DNA from 3 places in the Vibrio sp. KUL70 genome. Region 2 is predicted to be linked to each of the others. Evidence: riboswitches for the same ligand, from Rfam matches in the RefSeq annotation. Region 2 holds a riboswitch; each other region holds the start of a gene.

Region 1 (7,530 bases), 320 kb from region 2:
ACCTTGTGTTTGTTTATGGGACGCTGAGAAAAGGGCAGCATAACCATCATTTTTTAAAACAGAGTGAGAAGCTAGGCGATTGGGTAACTCCACCTCAATTTGCGCTGTACGATTTGGGCTCATATCCGGGCATGATATTCGGAAAGAAAAAAGTGCTTGGGGAGGTCTATATAGTGAGCGACTATGTTTTGGCTTCGCTCGATCGACTCGAAGATGTACCTACTGAGTATCGTCGTGAACAAATTGAGACTATATTTGGATTAGCGTGGGTTTATTTGTATCAGTATGATTTATCTGAGCAGCGAGAGATTCTTTCGGGTGACTGGTGTAAACGAGAATAAGCGTTTGAAGTATGAACCAGGGGTAAAGTTCTGACGTAGTGGTAAGAATCTCAATGAGTCTCTCTAGTAGGAGGAAACTATGAAATATTTAGCGTTGGTGTTTTCTGTTGTACTTTTCGGTTGTGCGCAATCTCCACCATCTACGTCGAATGTTGACGATTGGCAGTTGTTTGGTGAGCAAAGTGCGATGAAGGGGTACACGAAAAAAGATCAAGCGACATTGTCAAAGTCGGCAGAGTCAGCAGTTGGTCCTGATCTTTATGCTGCTTATGATAAAGGGTACGAGGCTGGTCGAATTGAATATTGCTCTCAGAACCCAAGATCCTTAGGCCGCAAAGGGGAGCAGTACTTTGGTATCTGTGATGATATCGACAAGTGGTTCCGTATTAAGTTTGAAGGTGGCGCGCAGTCTAAAATTGACCTTCGCTAAATCTTACCAAAGTTTAAATACAACAAAGCCAGTACACACGGGTACTGGCTTTTTAGTATCTGAGAAAATTAAGCTTTAAGCTTCGTCTCGGTTTAGCTCAAGGAACTCTTCAACTTTGTTTACCATATTCTTTGAGCCAACAAAGAATGGCACACGTTGGTGTAGTTCGGTTGGCTTGATGTCCATAATGCGCTGAACACCATCAGAAGCTACGCCGCCTGCTTGTTCCATGATGAAAGCAATTGGGTTGCACTCATATAGAAGACGCAGTTTACCGTTCGGGTGGCTTTGCGTACTTGGGTACAGGTAAATGCCGCCTTTCAGAAGGTTACGGTGGAAATCTGATACCAAAGAACCAATATAACGGGATGTGTATGGGCGGTTGTCACTTGGCTCATTCTCTTGGCAGTACTTGATGTACTTCTTCACACCCGTTGGGAAACGAATGTAGTTGCCTTCATTGATTGAGTAGATTTTACCTTCATCAGGGATCATCATGTTTTCGTGAGAAAGACAGAAAGTGCCCAGCGATGGGTCGTAAGTGAAGCCGTTCACGCCATTACCGGTTGTGTAAACCAGCATGGTTGAAGAGCCATAGATTACGTAGCCCGCTGCAACCTGTTTGTTGCCAGGCTGAAGGAAGTCTTCTTGAGTTGGTGGTGTACCGATAGGTGATACGCGACGGTAGATCGAGAAGATCGTACCTACAGACACGTTTACATCGATATTTGATGAACCATCTAGAGGGTCCATTAGCACTACGTATTTAGCGTTTTTGTTCAACTCTTTGTTGAAAGCTACCGCTTCGTCTTCCTCTTCGCTCGCTACACCACATACTTGGTCACGCGCTTCCAGAGCTGCTTTGAATTTGTCATTTGCGTACAGATCAAGCTTCTGTTGTGCTTCACCTTGTACGTTGTCGGTGCCGACAGCACCTGTAATGTCGACAAGACCCGCTTTATTGATTTCTCGGTTAACGATTTTCGCAGCAAGACGGATCGACGATAAAAGGGATGATAGATCACCACTTGCATGGGGAAAGTCACTTTGTTTCTCAACAATGAACTCACCAAGGGTGCGCATCTCAGACATGTTATTTCCTTAAACTTCTCTGAATAATTGGGGGATTCAAGCGCTATTGGGTTGCCTCTTGAGCGGGCATTATTCATCTAGTCGCTTACCCAGATTTTAAACTTAAGATCTTTTTAATGGTAATGAAGTAAGCGACACAGATCTCACTTAGAATGTCGACTGGATTTGTTTTGCATTGAGGCTCGCTTTTATTGGGCGATTCATGATAAGAAATGCACATAATCTTGATTAATAAAGCAGTCTTTTTGCCCGTTTTTGGAAGCGATATATGCATATTCATATCTTAGGAATTTGCGGCACCTTTATGGGTGGTGCAGCGGTATTAGCCCGTCAATTAGGTCACAAAGTGACAGGTTGTGATGCCAATGTTTACCCACCAATGAGCACACTATTAGAGTCACAAGGCATCGATATTATTGAAGGTTTTGACCCGAGCCAACTGGAGCCAAGACCCGATCTAGTGGTGATTGGCAACGCGATGAGTCGCGGTAATCCTTGTGTTGAATATGTACTAGATAACAACCTGAAATACACCTCGGGTCCACAGTGGTTACAAGAGTTCCTGCTGCATGACCGCTGGGTTCTGGCGGTTTCGGGCACTCATGGAAAAACCACAACAGCCAGTATGCTAGCGTGGATTTTAGAAGATTGTGGTTATGCGCCTGGATTCTTAGTTGGAGGGGTGTTGGGTAACTTTGGTATCTCTGCTCGACTGGGTGAAAGCATGTTCTTTGTGGTTGAGGCCGATGAGTACGACAGTGCTTTTTTTGATAAGCGTTCTAAGTTTGTTCATTACCACCCGAGAACCTTGGTAATGAACAATCTTGAGTTTGACCATGCGGATATTTTCGACGATCTGGAGGCGATTAAACGTCAATTCCATCACTTGATTCGTACTGTTCCTGGTAATGGGCGAATTTTTGCTCCTCAACAGGATCGTGCTCTTGAGGATGTATTGTCTCGCGGGTGTTGGAGTGAAACGGAATTTGCGGGTGAAGAGGCGGATTGGCGTGCTGAAAAGCGAGTCAAAGATGGCTCGCAGTTCAACGTGTTGTTCCAAGGTGAATGTGTCGGTCAGGTTGAATGGCCGTTGGTGGGGGATCACAACGTCAATAATGCTTTGATGGCGATCGCTGCCGCTAGACATGTCGGCGTGACTCCCGACCTGGCGTGTGAGTCTTTGGCCAAGTTTATCAATACCAAGCGTCGTTTAGAGCTAAAAGGGGAAGTGGCTGGAGTTACGGTATACGACGATTTTGCGCATCACCCAACGGCAATTGAACTTACTCTAGGTGGCCTACGTAATAAGGTAGGCAATAGTAAAATTATCGCCGTATTGGAGCCTCGCTCTGCTACGATGAAGCGAGGCGTGCATAAAGAAACCCTTGCCGATTCGTTGAAGCAAGCGGACCGCACTTTCTTGTTCCAACCAGATAACATCGATTGGTCGGTTCAAGAGGTCGCAGACGCTTGTCATCAGCCCGCTATTGTCAGTGACGATCTAGATTCTTTAGTCACGAGCATTATTGAGCAAGCGCAACCGGGTGACCAAATCTTAGTGATGAGCAATGGTGGTTTTGGTGGTATACATCAGAAATTGCTTGATGGATTGGCGGCCAAAGGTTAAATACACGCGTTCTAATCGATTTAAGAAGTACAAGAGATCATGACCAAACAGAGTAAAGCGATTACCCTCGCATTCACCGGCGCTTCTGGTGCCCCATACGGCTTGCGCTTATTAGAGTGCCTACTTGCCGCTGATTATCAGGTATACCTGTTAATATCGTCGGCTGCGAGAGTAGTGCTAGCGACCGAACATGATCTCAAGCTGCCTTCAGGCCCTGATGCGGCCAAAGCAGTGTTGGTCAAACACCTGAACTGCGATCCTGACCGTTTGGTGGTGTGCGGTAAAGACGATTGGTTCTCTCCTGTTGCTTCAGGCTCTGCCGCGCCTAAGCAGATGGTGGTTTGCCCATGTTCAGCAGGAAGCGTTGCATCTATAGCTCACGGTATGTCTGATAACTTGATTGAACGCGCTGCCGATGTCGTTATGAAAGAGCGCGGTCAGTTGTTGTTAGTGGTTCGAGAGACGCCATTCTCGACGCTACACTTGGAAAATATGCACAAACTCTCGACGATGGGAGTGACCATCATGCCAGCGGCTCCGGGTTTCTATCATCAGCCAAAATCGATCGATGACCTTGTCGATTTCATGGTAGCTCGCATTCTTGACCACCTAGGGATAGAGCAGGGTTTAGTACCAAGATGGGGCTACGATCAGCGTCATTAAGGCGAACTTTGTAGCTTATTGGTTAAAATACAATTACAATTCTGCTTACTCATCGGGGAGCTAACCATTCAAATAATGAATGGTGGCTGAGATCAAGTGTCAACTTGGGACCCGTAAACCTGAACCAGATAATGCTGGCGTAGGAATTGAGTTAGGCAGTACGTTTCCGTTGTCCTCCCTCAAGCCTGTGCCGCTCAGACCACGGAGAGCGTCCAGTGAAATTTGCATTAACCACTCTTGCTGTTACTACAGCGGCTTCTTTTTCCGCACTAGCGTCCGATAATACTCTTACGGTATATACTTATGATTCTTTCGCTGCAGACTGGGGCCCGCGTCCTGCTGTAGAGAAAGCATTTGAAGAGAAATGTGGCTGTGATGTGAACTTTGTTGCGCTGGAAGACGGAGTGTCAATTCTAAACCGCTTGCGTCTAGAGGGTGGCAATAGTAAAGCCGATGTGGTGCTTGGCCTTGATCAAAACCTAATGGCGGAAGCGAAGAAAACGGGTCTACTTTCCGAGCATAGTGTCGATACCTCTTCGGTAGTGCTACCTAATGGTTGGGATGACAGCACCTTTGTTCCTTATGACTTCGGTTACTTCTCATTTATCTACAACACAGAAAAGCTATCAAACCCACCTAAGAGCTTGAAAGAGTTGGTTGAACAGCGTGACGATCTCAAGGTGATTTACCAAGATCCGCGTACTTCAACGCCAGGCCAAGGTCTGATGCTGTGGATGAAGTCGGTTTATGGCGACGATGCAACTCAAGCGTGGAAGCAGCTTTCCAAGAAAACCGTTACTGTGACTAAAGGCTGGTCTGAAGCTTACTCTATGTTCCTTGAGGGTGAGTCAGATATGGTGCTCTCATACACGACTTCTCCGGCTTACCACATCATCGCTGAGAGTGACACGAAATATGCGTCTGCTGATTTTGCGGAAGGTCATTACACGCAAGTTGAAGTGGCCGCAAAAGTGAAAGGCAGCGATAATGAGAAGCTAGCTGATGAGTTCATGGCGTTCATTCTGAGTGACGAATTCCAATCAGCGATGCCGACCGGTAACTGGATGTATCCAGTGACGGATGTCGAGCTACCAAAAGGGTTTGAACAGCTGACGATGCCAAATAAATCCCTAAGCTTCACTTCTGAAGAAGTGGCTGAGAAGCGCAAGCCGTGGATTCGTGAGTGGCAAAACGCCCTGACTTTTTAATTAAGAGCCCGATGTTGGGCATTGAGCCTCTATTCCCATTAGAGGCTCAACATCGAGATAATCACTCTTTATGTTAAAGAATACACCTAAGGTGGGTATTTGGGTCGCGTTCACCATTACCGCCTTTGTGGTTTCATCAGTAGGGGCATTGCTAAGCAATGCCCCTTCTCTTGATATCAGCCAAGTATGGTCTGATCCATATTACTGGCACGTTACCAAATTCAGTTTTTATCAAGCAACGCTATCCATGTTATTGAGCGTTGTATTTGCGGTTCCTGTGGCACATGCCTTATCTCGCCGCCAATTCCCAGGTCGTTCCCTACTGCTAAGGCTGTTTGCTTCCACCTTGGTTCTGCCAGTATTGGTCGGCGTATTTGGTATTTTGGCCATCTATGGTAATAGTGGTTGGCTGGCGAAACTGCTTCAAGCTATTGATATGGACTTGCCATTTTCCATCTATGGATTGAATGGCATTTTGCTAGCGCATGTCTTTTTCAATCTGCCTTATGCAAGTCGATTGTTGTTACAAGCTTTAGATACGGTTCCGGTTGAGCAACACAAGTTATGTGCACACCTTGGAATGAGTCACTGGGATAAATTTAAGTGGGTTGAATGGCCGCGCCTTAAGCAGCAGCTGCCGCATGTGTGTGGTTTAGTCTTTATGCTCTGCTTTACCAGTTTTGCAACTGTGATGGCATTGGGCGGTGGTCCTAAGTCGACAACCATCGAGCTTGCGATCTATCAAGCGATTAAATTTGATTTTGATCTGCAAGCCGGTGCTCTGTTAGCGATATGGCAGATGCTACTCTGTGGCGTGTTGGCCGTGAGTATTCAACGCCTTTCTAAGCCTGTTTCTGTCAGCGTTGGTCAACTGTCTGAAGCGAAGTTTTTGGTTAAGGACACCTATAGCGCAAAAGCTTGGGACAGCTTTTGGATCATCGTAGCCTCATTACTGGTTTTACCGCCACTGTTGATGGTCATTGTGGGTGGCTTAAACAGTGAAGCGATGGCGGTGTTAACCAGTGAACCGTTTTGGCTAGCGCTATTTAACTCACTGAAAGTAGCGATTAGCGCGAGTGTGATTGCGCTTTTGGTTGGAGTGGCCATTTTGATGACCAGTCGAGCATGGCGCTTGCAAAACAAGTCATTTCGCGCCGATAAGATCGAATTGATAGGTACTATTATATTGGTGACCCCCGGCTTAGTGGTGAGTACCGGTATCTTCCTGCTGTTACGTTCGATAACCGATGTGTTTAGCTTAGCCTTTTTTGTTGTGATTGCCGTTAACAGCTTAATGGCGCTCCCGTATGTGATCAAAAACTTAGCTCAGCCGATGCTGCACGTTGCTCAGCAATATCAGTATTTGTGCGCGAGTTTAGGTATGAAAGGTTGGCACCGGTTTAAGCTGGTGGAGTGGCGAGCGCTGCGTAAACCTATGGCGCAAGCCTTCTCGATTAGTTTCATGTTGTCGATGGGGGACTTGAGTGCCATTGCACTGTTTGGCAGTGCCGATTTTAGAACTCTCCCTCTGTATCTATTCCAGTTACTAGGCAGTTATCAGATGGAGGCCGCTGCTGTGGTTTCAGTGAGCTTGCTGATGCTGAGCGTTGGCAGCTTCAGTTTAATTGAATTCTTATTTACTCGAACATCTAACCAGAGAGGTGCCTAATGTTAGTGATGCAAGATGTTGATTACCACTATCATCAGGAGCTGTTTCATTTTGATTTTATGGCTGAACAAGGTGATGTTGTTGCCTTGATGGGGCCGAGTGGTGCGGGTAAGTCGACCTTGCTGGCATTGATCGCGGGATTTATAGAACCGTCATCGGGCGCTATTTCGGTTTCAGGTCAATCGCTTGTTGGTTTGGATGCTTACCAGCGTCCACTTGCTATGTTATTTCAAGAGCACAATTTGTTTGCTCACCTTACGGTTAGAGAAAATATCGGCTTAGGGCTGCACCCAGGCCTTAAACTAACCAAAGCGCAACAACAGCAAGTACAACAAGCGGCAGAGCAAGTCGGTGTCGAACAGTATCTTGATCGATTACCGGAGCATCTTTCTGGTGGACAGCGTCAGCGTGTCGCATTAGCTCGGTGTTTTGTGCAGCCACACCCTATTTGGTTGTTAGACGAACCCTTCTCTGCGCTGGACCCTTTGTTGCGAGAAGAG
Region 2 (7,530 bases):
GCTGGTTCTCCCCGAAAGCTATTTAGGTAGCGCCTCGGACGAATACTACTGGGGGTAGAGCACTGTTAAGGCTAGGGGGTCATCCCGACTTACCAACCCTTTGCAAACTCCGAATACCAGTAAGTACTATCCGGGAGACACACGGCGGGTGCTAACGTCCGTCGTGGAGAGGGAAACAACCCAGACCGCCAGCTAAGGTCCCAAAGTATAGCTAAGTGGGAAACGATGTGGGAAGGCTCAGACAGCCAGGATGTTGGCTTAGAAGCAGCCATCATTTAAAGAAAGCGTAATAGCTCACTGGTCGAGTCGGCCTGCGCGGAAGATGTAACGGGGCTAAGCTATACACCGAAGCTGCGGCTGCATACTTTAGTATGCGGGGTAGGGGAGCGTTCTGTAAGCCGTTGAAGGTGGTCTGTAAGGGCTGCTGGAGGTATCAGAAGTGCGAATGCTGACATGAGTAACGATAAAGGGAGTGAAAAACTCCCTCGCCGGAAGACCAAGGGTTCCTGTCCAACGTTAATCGGGGCAGGGTAAGTCGACCCCTAAGGCGAGGCCGAAAGGCGTAGTCGATGGGAAACGGGTTAATATTCCCGTACTTCTTACAATTGCGATGGGGGGACGGAGAAGGCTAGGTGGGCCTGGCGACGGTTGTCCAGGTTCAAGTACGTAGGCGGAAAGTTTAGGTAAATCCGGACTTTCTTAACGCTGAGATACGATGTCGAGCCACTACGGTGGTGAAGTCATTGATGCCATGCTTCCAGGAAAAGCCTCTAAGCTTCAGATTGTAAGGAATCGTACCCCAAACCGACACAGGTGGTCGGGTAGAGAATACCAAGGCGCTTGAGAGAACTCGGGTGAAGGAACTAGGCAAAATGGTACCGTAACTTCGGGAGAAGGTACGCTCTTATCGGTGAAGTCCCTTGCGGATGGAGCTGACGAGAGTCGCAGATACCAGGTGGCTGCAACTGTTTATTAAAAACACAGCACTGTGCAAAATCGTAAGATGACGTATACGGTGTGACGCCTGCCCGGTGCCGGAAGGTTAATTGATGGGGTTAGACTTCGGTCGAAGCTCTTGATCGAAGCCCCGGTAAACGGCGGCCGTAACTATAACGGTCCTAAGGTAGCGAAATTCCTTGTCGGGTAAGTTCCGACCTGCACGAATGGCGTAATGATGGCCACGCTGTCTCCACCCGAGACTCAGTGAAATTGAAATCGCTGTGAAGATGCAGTGTACCCGCGGCTAGACGGAAAGACCCCGTGAACCTTTACTACAGCTTGGCACTGAACATTGACCCTACATGTGTAGGATAGGTGGGAGACTTTGAAACCGCGTCGCTAGATGTGGTGGAGTCGTCCTTGAAATACCACCCTTGTAGTGTTGATGTTCTAACGTTGGTCCCTGAATCGGGATTACGGACAGTGCCTGGTGGGTAGTTTGACTGGGGCGGTCTCCTCCCAAAGAGTAACGGAGGAGCACGAAGGTGGGCTAATCACGGTTGGACATCGTGAGGTTAGTGCAATGGCATAAGCCCGCTTGACTGCGAGAATGACAATTCGAGCAGGTGCGAAAGCAGGTCATAGTGATCCGGTGGTTCTGAATGGAAGGGCCATCGCTCAACGGATAAAAGGTACTCCGGGGATAACAGGCTGATACCGCCCAAGAGTTCATATCGACGGCGGTGTTTGGCACCTCGATGTCGGCTCATCACATCCTGGGGCTGAAGTCGGTCCCAAGGGTATGGCTGTTCGCCATTTAAAGTGGTACGCGAGCTGGGTTTAGAACGTCGTGAGACAGTTCGGTCCCTATCTGCCGTGGGCGTTGGAAGATTGAAGGGGGCTGCTCCTAGTACGAGAGGACCGGAGTGGACGAACCTCTGGTGTTCGGGTTGTCATGCCAATGGCATTGCCCGGTAGCTAAGTTCGGAATCGATAACCGCTGAAAGCATCTAAGCGGGAAGCGAGCCCTGAGATGAGTCTTCCCTGGCACTTTAAGTGTCCTAAAGGGTTGTTCAAGACTAGAACGTTGATAGGCAGGGTGTGTAAGCGCTGTGAGGCGTTGAGCTAACCTGTACTAATTGCCCGTGAGGCTTAACCATACAACACCCAAGGGGTTTTGATGGACTCAAAGATACAAACGCTTGAATGAGTTTGAGAGAACAGAAACAGCTTTCCAGATTACTTTTCTGAAAGAAAATCAGAGAAGAAAGAATTTGCTTGGCGACCATAGCGTTGTGGACCCACCTGATTCCATGCCGAACTCAGAAGTGAAACGCAATAGCGCCGATGGTAGTGTGGGGCTTCCCCATGTGAGAGTAGGACATCGCCAGGCTTTAAATTATGAACGACTTGTCAGCGACGACAAGTAGTCCACTGCGGAGTGGTAGTTCAGTTGGTTAGAATACCGGCCTGTCACGCCGGGGGTCGCGGGTTCGAGTCCCGTCCACTCCGCCACTTATTCGAGAGCCTCGCCCAGTGCGAGGTTTTTTCGAATCTACAGTATTGAAATTTTAGGGGTGTAGCTCCAATTGGCAGAGCAGCGGATTCCAAATCCGCGTGTTGGGAGTTCGAATCTCTCCACCCCTGCCATATCCAAGGCTCTAGTCGAAAGACTGGAGCCTTTTTCTTTGGCGGAAGAAAAGAGCAGCGGATTCTGCCACTACCAAAATCGCGCGTGTTGGGAGCTGGAGTGCCAGCCCAGCCGAATCTCTCCACCCCTGCCATATCCAAGGCTCTAGTCGAAAGACTAGAGCCTTTTTTCGTCTATGGCGTAAATCACGCCATTTCAGAATAGTGGGTCGTACGGTCTTGTCTTCAATTTTTTAGCGCTGTTTGTGAATACTGATGGTAGTGGGTGCAAGACTCAAAATTAACTTCGTAATGAGAATTGTTATTAATAATCTGTTACATTTTGCACAGGTTAATTTTAGAGTAGAACAGCATGGATATTTCTCGTCGTCAGTTTATTAAATCTTCTATTGCTATATCAGCGTTATCAATCTTACCTGCTTGTAGTGTTACTCAATCTGTCGATGCAAAAGGGCGATATGTATACGACCTAACGGCAGAGCCTGCAACAGCTGAGCTCGTGCCTGGATACACGACTAAAGTACTTGGCTTTGATGGGCAAATACCAGCACCTACCATTCGCTGCCGTCAAGGTGAGAAGGTTGTTATCCGCTTCACCAATAAGCTCGCAGAGCCAACCACAATCCACTGGCATGGCTTAAGAATCCCGATTGAAATGGATGGTGTACCTTTCCTAAGTCAGCCTCCAATCATGCCTGGAGAGACCTTTATTTATGAGTTTACTCCACCAGATGCGGGTACCTTCTGGTATCACCCACATATGAATAGTGTTAAACAGCTAGGAATGGGGTTAGTAGGGCTGATCATTGTTGAAGAGTCTCAGCCCGTTGCTTTTGATGAAGAGTTACCCCTGATGCTTAAACATTGGCATCTTGATAAGCAAGGACAGTGGAAGGATCTGATGATTCCAAGAATGAGTGCTCGTATGGGTACCCCTGGGGAATGGAGTAGTGTGAATGGTGTTCATGAGCCGAAATACCTGATTAAGCAAAACGCGACAACACGCCTGCGAATCGCTAATGTCGACAATACTATTACTTATCCTATTGCGGTCGAGGGTGTGGAGGCTTGGGTTATTGCTATTGATGGCAACCCTGTAAAGGCGCCTTATCGACTGACGAAACATAAGGTTGGTCCGGGCATGCGAGTGGATATTGGATTTGTGGCTCCGACTAAAGGTACCACTATAAATGTCTTGCAGATGAAAGGACGTTTTCCATTTTCATTATGTTCATTAGAAGTCGTGGACTCGAACTTGCCATCCGAGCAGGTATTACCTTCTTTACCACTCAACCCGGTTCCTAATCTAGATCTCGATAATGCTACTGAAATCGATTTTTTGTTTGAGTGGGAGGGGGCGATCAGTCCGGCAGGAAAAGATGGCAAGTCGATGCCTAAATTCTGGCTGACGAACAAGCGCGCATGGGAAGGGATGAGTAAGGGTAATATCCCTGAGCCACTTGCGACGTTAGAGCTTGGAAAGACATACATTTTCGATCTCAAGAACGTGACTCAGTATCACCACCCGATCCATATTCATGGCCATACCTTTACCGTACTAGAGCTAGATGGTAAGAAAGTCGGAGAGCCATTCCATACTGACACTGTTCTGCTTGGTAAGAATGGGAGTGCTAAGGCTGCTTTCGTTGCTGATAACCCGGGGCGCTGGATGTATCACTGTCATGTTATTGAACATATGAAGACAGGTTTAATGGGTTACATTGAAGTAAAGTGACAGCTGTAACGTTTTGATGTTGAAATGTGTCCAAGGAATTTATTCACAAATTTTCTCGAAAAAAAATTGAGTGAGGCTAGAATATCCTTAAGTCTTATGTGGGGGAATTATGGGTCAGTTTTCAATTTTGGGGTTTATCGCTATCGGCGGTGCATTTGGTGCATGTTCTCGTTATTTAATTTCTGAGTTGTGTGTGGTGCTATTGGGGCGTGGCTTTCCGTACGGCACTCTGACAGTGAATGTCGTCGGTTCATTTATTATGGGCCTACTGATCGCTGCATTCGAAAATGAGATGGTAGCAACCGAACCATGGCGTCAGATTATTGGGTTAGGCTTTCTAGGTGCATTAACGACATTCTCCACCTTCTCTATGGATAACGTGTTGTTGATGCAACAGGGCGCTTTTTTCAAGATGGGGCTTAATGTGCTACTAAATGTGGTATTGAGTATTTCTGCAGCTTGGATTGGCTTTCAGTTGCTAATTAAGAGTTAGTTCTCTAAATTCGTATCAAAATCACACAGGTCGGCTTGGTTTAACCAAGCCGATTTTATATACTAAATTCACTTGTCGGAGTGCCATAAGGCTGAGACCGTTCATTCGGGATCCGTTGAACCTGATCAGGTTAATACCTGCGAAGGGAACAAGAGAAGATATCCTTGCTGGAATTCTCTCTAGCAGACCTATCATCAAGCTAAACATTAGGCCGCTTTTGCCCAATTTGGGTATACCTATGTTCAGCCCCTCTTGTCGCATCTTTCCGCCAAGCATTTTTATCCGAATTTATTATCTAGAATAACGAAGCAAGGAAAAATGCTATGTCGAATCGCAAGCAAGCGAGACTGGAAGCAAAACAGTTTATTGAAACTCTCTCGGTACAACCGTACCCAAATTCAACCAAGGTTTACGTTGAAGGCTCTCGTGCCGATATTCGTGTCCCTATGCGCGAAATCTCTTTAGCCGATAGCCTAATAGGTGGCACCAAAGAAGCGCCGATCTTTGAGCCGAATGAGCCTATTCGCGTTTATGACACTTCGGGTGTGTACACCGACCCAGAGCATGAGATCGATCTTTATAACGGCTTACCGAAGCTGAGAGAGGGCTGGATTGAAGAGCGAGCCGATACCGAACTACTCGATGACGTGAGCTCGGTTTACACCAAAGAGCGCCTAGAAGATGAAACCTTAGATGAGCTTCGTTACGGCAATCTACCACGTATTCGACGTGCTAAAGATGGCCAATGTGTTACTCAAATGCATTATGCTCGTAAAGGAATCATTACCCCAGAAATGGAATATATCGCTCTGCGAGAGAACATGGGAAGGGCTCAGTACCGTGATGAAGTATTAACTCAGCAACATCCAGGTCAAAGCTTTGGGGCTAACCTGCCTAAAGACATTACTCCTGAATTTGTTCGCAGAGAGGTCGCTGAAGGTCGCGCAATTATCCCTTCCAATATCAACCACCCAGAATCTGAACCAATGATCATTGGTCGAAACTTCCTGGTAAAGGTTAATGCAAACATCGGCAACTCTTCCGTGTCATCTTCTATTGAGGAAGAGGTTGAGAAGCTAGTATGGGCAACTCGTTGGGGTGGCGATACCGTGATGGATCTCTCTACTGGGCGAAACATTCATGAGACGCGCGAATGGATACTGCGTAATAGCCCAGTGCCGATTGGTACGGTTCCTATGTATCAAGCTCTAGAAAAGGTTAATGGTGTTGCTGAGAACCTAAACTGGGAAGTGATGCGTGATACTTTGATTGAACAGGCTGAGCAGGGTGTTGACTACTTTACGATTCATGCCGGCTTACTACTTCGTTATGTACCTATGACTGCGAAACGTGTAACCGGTATCGTCTCGCGTGGTGGTTCAATTATCGCTAAGTGGTGCTTGGCTCATCATCAAGAAAGCTTTCTATACACAAACTTCAGAGAGATCTGTGAGATCTGTGCTAAGTACGATGTTGCTCTATCGTTAGGTGATGGCTTGCGTCCAGGCTCTGTTGCTGATGCTAATGATGAAGCGCAATTTGCCGAACTTCGCACGCTAGGCGAGTTAACTAAAATTGCTTGGGAATACGATGTTCAGGTCATTATTGAAGGCCCTGGTCATGTGCCTATGCATATGATCAAAGAGAACATGGACGAGCAGCTTGAACATTGCCATGAAGCGCCGTTTTATACTCTTGGTCCACTGACGACGGATATTGCACCGGGATATGACCATATAACTTCAGGCATCGGAGCGGCCATGATTGGTTGGTACGGATGTGCCATGCTCTGTTATGTAACACCAAAAGAGCATTTAGGCTTACCAAACAAAGAAGACGTTAAAACCGGTCTGATTACCTACAAGCTTGCCGCTCATGCTGGTGACCTAGCCAAAGGCCACCCCGGTGCACAAGTACGTGATAACGCTTTGTCAAAAGCGCGCTTTGAGTTCCGTTGGGAAGACCAATTCAATCTATCACTTGATCCTGAAACGGCGCGCGCTTTTCATGATGAAACCTTGCCACAAGAGTCAGGCAAGGTTGCCCATTTCTGCTCTATGTGCGGACCTAAATTCTGTTCGATGAAGATCTCGCAAGAGGTACGCGAATACGCCAAAGATACAGAGCAGGTTGCAGCTGACCAAGCGATATCGATCAAGATGCTGGATGATCCATTAGAGGGTATGCGTCAAAAATCGCAAGAGTTTCGTGAAACAGGGTCTGAGCTCTATCATCCAGCTACTACTGCAGAGGTCGCCGATTAATGAATAAAATCCTTATTCCGTCATCATTGATTGAGCTAACTGGCTTAGTTCAGCAGTGTTTGTTGTTGGCGAAAGAGCAGGGTTTTAGTATCGAAAATGTTGAGTTGGGTGTGAGCCCAACTCAATCGATACAGCTCATTCATGACCAACACACTACTAGCTTTTCAACTGACATTGTCTCTAATGTTGAGACTTCTAACGTCTCAGATTACAAGCTTTACTATCATTCTAGGCTAAGTGTTAGAGAGTGTCGTCATCAGGAGTCAACCGACATATTCATTGGTATTCCAGATAGAGACTCGAGAGATGCTCAAAATTCCAGTCAATTAGATATCTGGCGTCACCCTATAAATAATGAAGTTAGAGCACTTTCGGTTCCTCCACACCTAGCCATGCACGTGTCTCCAGAATTGCATTTGGCTTGGTTCGTGACTCTATCGATACTCGAC
Region 3 (7,530 bases), on a different replicon from region 2:
CCAACAGCAAGATAGCAATCGAGACATCCTCATGATCCCTTTTTATCGAGCGACCCACAGCTTGATCCCTTGTGAAATATCTAGACGTACTGAACGGCACATTGCTGACTACCTCTATGCGAACCTGTTGCGCTTCAATAGAGATACAAGCCAGTTGGAGGGGGATCTCGCACAAACTTGGGTGCATACAGGTGATACGCTGAAGGTTCGACTGCGTAAATCACTTAAGTTCTGGGACGGCTCTGCACTTACCGCATATGATGTGAAGAAAGCTTATGAGTCGATCATCTCGTCAAACTCGGTGAGTCGAGGTCTGTTCTTACTCATTGATGAGTTTTCTGTGGTCGACGAGCACAACTTACGAATCCGCTCTAAGCGTTTGTCTCACTATCTGCCAAGGTTGATGGCGCATGGCGCGTTATCCGTTTCCAAATTGAACAGCGACGGCTCGATAGTCGGAAGTGGAGCGTTTCGATTGGCAGAGCAAACCGATTATCGAACGCTACTGACTGCGTCTCCTCATTATCATGGCTATCGACCTTGGCTAGATGGCGTAGAAATCTGGAACATGGGCTTATCTGCAAATGATTTTCAAATGCATTGCGATATTGTGCATGGCAGCTCTGCCCCGGATATTGCTGATGAATTCACACAGGTACAACAGTGGGAAGAGGGCTGTATCTACGCTTGTTTAAACAGTGCAAACAACGCATGGATGACGTTGGCAAAGCATCGTCGATACATCCAACAGTTGCTGCAATTCTTGCCGATGAATGGTGTGAGAGACACTATGATTTATCGACGAGCCTCAGGAATGACAAGCCTTGAACCCTTAAAACTTGGTAAAGCAGTGGACTTGTCTTTCGCGAATCAGGTACCGCTTGAGGTGTTAACTTATCAGCTGCCTGGGCATATTGAAGCGGCTGAAAACATCACTGAGCTGCTGTGTCAGTATGGTTTAAACTCAAACCTCACCGTACTGCCATACCCTGAATTTGACCAACTCGAGCGACAATCGAGAGCGGATATTATTGTTTCTGGTGAGGTGTTTGGTGAACATAAAGAGAGTTCCTGGCTCGGATGGTTGTTGTGCACTAACACCGTGACGGCGACTCTGAATAAGCAATCAAAGACTTGGTTCGAACAGCAAGTCTTTGATAATTTGGCTCAATCTGATGAAAGTAAGCGTGTACAAGGTTATCAGCGAATTGAGCGCGAATTGATTCGAAAAGCGATCTATATTCCTCTTTTTCAATGCGCGCAAGATATGAGAATCTCTCATAAGGTGAATGCGATGGATCTTCTTACTAATGGCTGGATCGACTTCAATCAGGTTGTTTTTGAAGGCCGTTAAAGGAGAACAAATCTAGAGTAGATAAAGTCGTTTGCCGTTATTGGCGAGGTAGAAACCGAATTGAGGCGCACAACGACGAGCTCGAAGTGTTGATTAAAGATAAGAGATAAAAAGTGAACAACGCAAAATACCTGACGAATTTGCGCACAAAAACGATTTCGTTCACGCTTTAGTAAATAATAATCTGCAAAATGATTACCTCACTCTCAAGAGTGCTGTTAGTATGGACGCAAATAGTCGGGGGGCAATTACACCATGTTGTATTTGCTGAGATCGAATTTCGAGACCCGTTGAACCTGATTCAGTTAGTACTGGCGTAGGGAACTATTGATACTAAAACCTATGCGGTACCGACTTTCATTCCATCGATCCTTCGATCTCTGGTGCCTGCCATCTCGGTTTTAGTTCAGTTCTCCTGCGTCTTTTAGATGGTAGGAGCGACCATGACACAGCATTCCAGCACCCAAATCGACACTCAGTCCATTTCTTCAAGCACTCCAATTGTGTTAACCATTGCGGGTTCAGACAGTGGCGGCGGCGCGGGTATTCAAGCCGATATCAAAGCCATGTCTGCGACCGGTAGTTTTGCATGTTCAGTGATCACTGCAATCACGTCGCAAAATACACAAGGTGTTTCCGCCATCTTTCCGATTCCATTAGATCATGTTGCAAGCCAGCTTGATGCAGTATTCAGTGACCTGAACGTCGTTGCGGTCAAAGTCGGCATGTTGGCAGATTCAAACATCATCAAGGTTGTAGCGGATAAGATTAAGCAGTATCAACCCAAACATCTGGTTATTGACCCAGTAATGGTTGCGACCAGTGGCGACTTGTTGCTTGAGCAGTCAGCCATCAGTACCTTGAAAGAAACGCTTATTCCACTTGCCGACATCATTACACCTAACTTGCCGGAAGGTGCTGCATTGACTGGGAAACCTGTTCCTGAAAGCGAAGCCGACATGCAAGATATGGTTGAAGAACTTCGCGCGTTGGGTGCGAAAGCAGTGCTGTTGAAAGGTGGCCACTTAGAGCAAGACGAAAACAGCAATGACCTAATGATTTTGCCAACAAGCACTGCTCTCATCAGCGCAAAACGCTTCCCAACCAAGAACACTCACGGAACGGGATGCACGCTTTCTTCTGCTATCGCCTCTTACCTTGCGCAAGGGAATGAGCTGACTCAATCCGTTGAGCTTGGTAAGCGCTATATCTCGGAAGCGATTGCCCACGCAGATCAGTTAAATGTCGGTCAAGGGCACGGACCTGTGAATCACTTCTACGCAGGTCATGCTGATGTCCGCTAAATCTTTTGGCGTTGAGATCACCAGCGCCAGCATTCGTTATCTCGATAACCAACAGTCGACGTTACAAGGCCTGAGCTTATCGATTCCTGCATCTCAATGGACCGTGTTATTGGGCAGAAGTGGCTGCGGGAAAACCACCATTTTACGTTATCTCGCTGGTCTATTGGGTGAGAACATTGAGTGGCAAGGTGTTGTGAAGACGAGTGATGGTCAATCACTAGAGGGCAAAGTTGCCTACATGGCACAGCAAGATCTGCTGCTGCCTTGGTTATCGGTGATTGATAACGTATGTCTAAGCCAGCGCTTTGCTGGGAAAGACACTCAAAGCTTGGAAGGTGCTTCGAGCGATGCAGACAACCACGAAAGAGCTTTGTCTTTGCTGAAATCGGTTGGGCTTGCTGATTACGCTCACGCTATGCCACAACAACTGTCTGGTGGCATGCGTCAACGTGTTGCATTAGCGCGAACGCTTATGCAAGACAAACCTATCGTATTGATGGATGAGCCTTTCTCCGCGTTAGATGCGGTAACAAGGCACAAACTGCAAACCTTAGCGGCTCACTTGCTGCAAGATAAAACCGTGGTCTTGATTACTCATGACCCACAAGAAGCGGTGCGCTTGGCACACAACCTTTACATGCTGCAAGGCTCACCCGCATCTGCTCAATCACTGCAAGTTCCGACAACATTGCCCCCAAGAACCATAGATGGTCAGTGCGCGAGCATTCAGCAGAAAATATTAGAGCAGTTGGAGCAAGACTATGCATAGTTCCCAAGCGCTAACCAAGCCTCAATCGGTATTGAACCATAAGGATCGCTCTATGAGCCCGTTACTGCGTGTCGTGATAAGCACCGCAATTATTCTGGGTTTGTGGCAGTTGGTGGTTGTGGTGTTTGAAATGCCGAGCTTTATTTTGCCAGCTCCGATGGAAGTGTTTAACAAGCTGCTTGAACGCTATGACGTGTTGTTGAAGCACACATGGGTGACCGCCCAAGAGATCCTGCTGGGGCTGCTACTTGGCTTATCGATGGGATTGTTCTTCGCACTGCAAATGTTGTTATTCGAACCGCTTAAGCGTTGGTTGCTGCCTATTCTTATCGCAAGTCAGGCTGTTCCTGTCTTTGCAATTGCGCCGGTACTGATGCTGTGGCTTGGCTACGGTATCGCTTCGAAGGTTGTGATGGCGGCGATCATTATTTTCTTCCCAGTGACTACGTGCTGCTACGACGGTTTACGCAATACCCCACGTGGTTATCTCGATCTGGCTCAAACTATGGGCGCCACCAAATGGCAAAGGTTACGTCATATTCAGCTGCCAGCGGCACTGCCGACTTTGGCATCAGGTGTGCGTGTGGCTGTAGTGATTGCACCAATTGGTGCGGTTGTCGGTGAGTGGGTGGGTTCAAGTGAAGGGCTTGGTTACCTGATGCTACAAGCTAACGCACGAATGATTATTGATGAGATGTTTGCTGCGCTATTTATCTTAGCTGTGCTCTCTATCTCACTCTACTTTGTCACAGACAAATTACTAAAAAAGGCGATCCCTTGGGAAAGCCACAACTAAACAAAATCTATAAAAATAGAAAGTTCAAAAGGAAAGGTTAATCGTGAAAAACAGTAAATTTATGAGCGCAGCTGCTCTAATGGCTTCGTTGGTTTCAGGTCATGTTATGGCAGATGAAACTAAAGTAACGCTAATGCTAGATTGGTTTGTAAACCCGAACCATGGGCCTATCGTGATTGCTCATGAACGTGGTTACTTTGAAGAGCAGGGCTTAGAAGTTGAAATTCAAGAGCCAGCAGACCCAAGCACCCCAGCCAAACTGGTTGCCGCAGGGCGCGTTGATCTTGCCGTTACATACCAGCCGAGCCTAACGATGGATGTGGCAGCAGGTCTTCCATTAGTGCGAGCCTCTACGCTTATCGCAACACCACTGAACACGCTAATGGTTCTGGACAATGGCAAGAATGATTCACTGGCCGATCTTAAAGGTAAGAAGATTGGTATTGCTATTGCGGGTAACGAAGAAGCGACGATCGGCACTATGCTAGCGCAGGAAAACGTTGCGTTTACCGACGTTCAAACCATCAATGTGGGTTGGGCACTCTCTTCTTCTCTGGCATCAGGCAAAGTAGATGCGATTTGGGGCGGCCTTCGCAACTTCGAAACCAACCAACTGGCTCTGGAAGGCTACAAAGCAAAAGCCTTCTTCCCAGAAGAGCACGGTGTACCTGCTTACGACGAGCTGATCTTTGTTGCTAACGCGAACAAACGTGATGAAGCGGCGATCAAAGCGTTCAACAAAGCGCTAGAGCAAGCGACGACCTACATCGTGAACCACCCAACCGAATCTTGGAAACAGTTTGTAGCTTACTCGCCAGACACTCTTAACAACGAGCTGAACCAGCGTGCATGGAACGACACTCTAACGCGTTTTGCACTTCGCCCATCGGCCGTCGATCTTAAGCGTTACGATGATTACGCACAGTTTATGTACGACAAAGGCATCATCAAATCATTGCCAAAAGCGGCTGACTACGTACCGACGTTTGAATAAGGAGCATTATGAAATATCAAGATTTAATCACAGCTTGTCAGCAAGATTGGCAGGACTATACCGAACATGAGTTTGTGCAAACGCTGGCTCAAGGTACTCTGCCTCAGCCGTGTTTTCTTCACTACTTGAAGCAAGATTTTCTATTCCTAAAACAGTATGCCCGTGCTTATGCGTTAGCGATTTACAAAGCCAATACGCTGGCGGATATGCGTCGTGCATTGCCAAGTGTGCATGCACTGCTGGATTCTGAAATTGGTCATCACGTGACTTACTGCGAGCAGTGGGGGCTGACTGAATCGGACTTAGAAAATGAGCCGGAAGACTTTGGGACTGTCGCGTATACACGCTATGTGCTGGATGCCGGTATGACGGGCGATTTGGTTGATCTCTACGCAGCACTGGCACCATGCTCTATTGGTTATGCAGTGATTGGCAAAGCACTGCTGGAAGACCCTAAAACAGTCTTGGAAGGTAATCCATACCGCAGCTGGATTGAGTTATACGGTGGCGAAGAGTTCCAAAGTGGCGTAGCGGCAGGAGCTGAGTATTTCGACCAGCTATTGGCGGAAATTGATATCAATAGCCAACGTGGACAGAACTTGATTCACATCTTTAAAACGGCGACACGCATGGAAGTGGCGTTTTGGCAGCAAGGACTTGATGCAAGCGATGCTGACTGCTTGTCTAAAGCTTGATTACTTTGCTTACAGTTTAACTGATTAAAAGAACTCTGAAGCCAAAAACAATAACCCCGAGTCTTATCAACTCGGGGTTCTTTTTATTGGTATAGATTCAACTGGCCGTGATTAAGGAACAAGCTAGGCGCTTTTAAAGCGGTCAACTTGGCTCTTAAGGTGATGTGCGACCTCAGTAAGATCGCTCGCCGCTTCCGAAATTTTAGCCACAGATTCTTGGTTACTCTGGGCGATGGTATTCGCGCCTTGAGCATTGTCACCTAGAGAGCGAGTTAGGCTATCTTGCTCATCGACCGAAGCTGCAATCTGGCTATTTGCTTGGTTAAGGTCTTGAATATGTTGGTTAATCACATGCAAGTTTTGAGAGGCCTGCTGCGCCTGCGTCGAAGCTTGAGATACTGTGCCATGGCTCTCTTTGATCGACTCGAGAGCGTCTTTAGCGCCGCGCTGCAATGAGGTGATCAAATCATTGATCTGGCTAGCAGACTCTTGAGTACGTTTCGCTAGAGTACGTACTTCATCTGCAACCACGGCAAAGCCACGACCTTGTTCACCAGCTCGCGCAGCCTCAATCGCAGCATTCAGTGCGAGCAGGTTTGTTTGCTCGGTTACGCCCTGAATCACCTCTAAAATTGCGCCAATGTTCATCGACTCAGCATGCAGGTCGCTCACTTTCTGGCTGCTCAGCTGCATCTGCTCGTCAGCTTGACCAATCTCTTGCAGGGTTTTGTCTACTTCTGTTAAACCCATCGCAACGTTTGAAGTCGCTTGGCTTGCTACTTCAGAGGCGTGATTAGCGCTAGATGCGATTTCTGATGTGCTTGATGCGAGCTGAGACACAGCTGATGAGATGTTGATGATTTCGTCATTGAGTCGCGATGCGTTGTTTGAACCCGTTGTGGTCACGCTGTCGAGTGACTCTGACATTTCACCAATACGCAAGCTGGAAGTATTTACTTGCTGAACGATATCGCGCAGCGACTCGATGGTGGTTTTCATGTTCTCCAGCAACTGACCAATTTCGTTCTGGTCAGTGACTTTAACGTCAACACTCAAGTTACCTTGTGCCAACTCATTGGTGATCTCTTTAACCTGAGCGATCCCCTTGTTGATAGAGCGAGTGACAAGAATCGCACTCGTAGTCCCAACCAATAATGCAATGCCTGTGAGTAACACGATGATCTGAATTGAACGCTCTTCGCTGAGTTCGAGCTCTGGGATAAGTGCGTTTTTCTGTTGCTCGATGATAGATTGTGCATCTAATACGGCAATGGCGAGGGTATCACCTAAGCTGGTTAGCTGGGTTTGAAGCTGTGCGTTCTCAAGTTTCTGTTGGTGGACTTGCTCAAAACCCGTTGCGTAGGCTTCGCGCTGAGCGGTGAAGCTATCGATTAATTCTGCTTGGTAATCTGATGACTCTAGAGAGCGGATGTCACCCTCAATGCCGGGTAGGGCATATTCAAACAGATCTTGGCCTGTTTCGTAGGTCTTTGGATTACCGTCGTTTGAGTAGCTTAGCACTGCGATTTTCGCGGCTAAGAAGTTCTCCATCAGCATCCCTGCGTATAGGCTCGCGTTGGAGTCGTCGTTATTATAAGACTCGTAAAGTAGGCTCTGA

The links. A riboswitch is a leader RNA that binds a small molecule or an ion and turns the genes downstream of it on or off. The one in region 2 is predicted to bind thiamine pyrophosphate.
Region 1: another riboswitch for thiamine pyrophosphate. It lies ahead of thiB (thiamine ABC transporter substrate binding subunit); the one in region 2 lies ahead of thiC (phosphomethylpyrimidine synthase ThiC).
Region 3: another riboswitch for thiamine pyrophosphate. It lies ahead of thiD (bifunctional hydroxymethylpyrimidine kinase/phosphomethylpyrimidine kinase); the one in region 2 lies ahead of thiC (phosphomethylpyrimidine synthase ThiC).

The regions. Positions count from the first base shown of each region.
Region 1 covers NZ_AP045834.1:2,721,068-2,728,597, reverse strand. The annotation lists gene AC6I7V_RS12190 (gamma-glutamylcyclotransferase family protein) at 1-341, shown strand, start outside; gene AC6I7V_RS12185 (DUF2799 domain-containing protein) at 421-771, shown strand; gene fbp (class 1 fructose-bisphosphatase) at 847-1,863, opposite strand; gene mpl (UDP-N-acetylmuramate:L-alanyl-gamma-D-glutamyl-meso-diaminopimelate ligase) at 2,132-3,490, shown strand; gene AC6I7V_RS12170 (flavin prenyltransferase UbiX) at 3,530-4,153, shown strand; TPP riboswitch at 4,197-4,316, shown strand; gene thiB (thiamine ABC transporter substrate binding subunit) at 4,369-5,361, shown strand; gene thiP (thiamine/thiamine pyrophosphate ABC transporter permease ThiP) at 5,432-7,030, shown strand; gene thiQ (thiamine ABC transporter ATP-binding protein) at 7,030-7,530, shown strand, end outside.
Region 2 covers NZ_AP045834.1:3,036,989-3,044,518, reverse strand. The annotation lists rRNA gene AC6I7V_RS13705 (23S ribosomal RNA) at 1-2,099, shown strand, start outside; rRNA gene rrf (5S ribosomal RNA) at 2,217-2,332, shown strand; tRNA gene AC6I7V_RS13695 (tRNA-Asp) at 2,378-2,454, shown strand; tRNA gene AC6I7V_RS13690 (tRNA-Trp) at 2,513-2,589, shown strand; gene AC6I7V_RS13685 (multicopper oxidase domain-containing protein) at 2,942-4,324, shown strand; gene crcB (fluoride efflux transporter CrcB) at 4,434-4,817, shown strand; TPP riboswitch at 4,884-4,982, shown strand; gene thiC (phosphomethylpyrimidine synthase ThiC) at 5,141-7,081, shown strand; gene AC6I7V_RS13670 (thiamine phosphate synthase) at 7,081-7,530, shown strand, end outside.
Region 3 covers NZ_AP045835.1:1,062,535-1,070,064, forward strand. The annotation lists gene AC6I7V_RS18745 (ABC transporter substrate-binding protein) at 1-1,354, shown strand, start outside; TPP riboswitch at 1,583-1,694, shown strand; gene thiD (bifunctional hydroxymethylpyrimidine kinase/phosphomethylpyrimidine kinase) at 1,798-2,658, shown strand; gene AC6I7V_RS18755 (ABC transporter ATP-binding protein) at 2,648-3,427, shown strand; gene AC6I7V_RS18760 (ABC transporter permease) at 3,480-4,223, shown strand; gene AC6I7V_RS18765 (ABC transporter substrate-binding protein) at 4,285-5,217, shown strand; gene tenA (thiaminase II) at 5,226-5,912, shown strand; gene AC6I7V_RS18775 (methyl-accepting chemotaxis protein) at 6,036-7,530, opposite strand, start outside.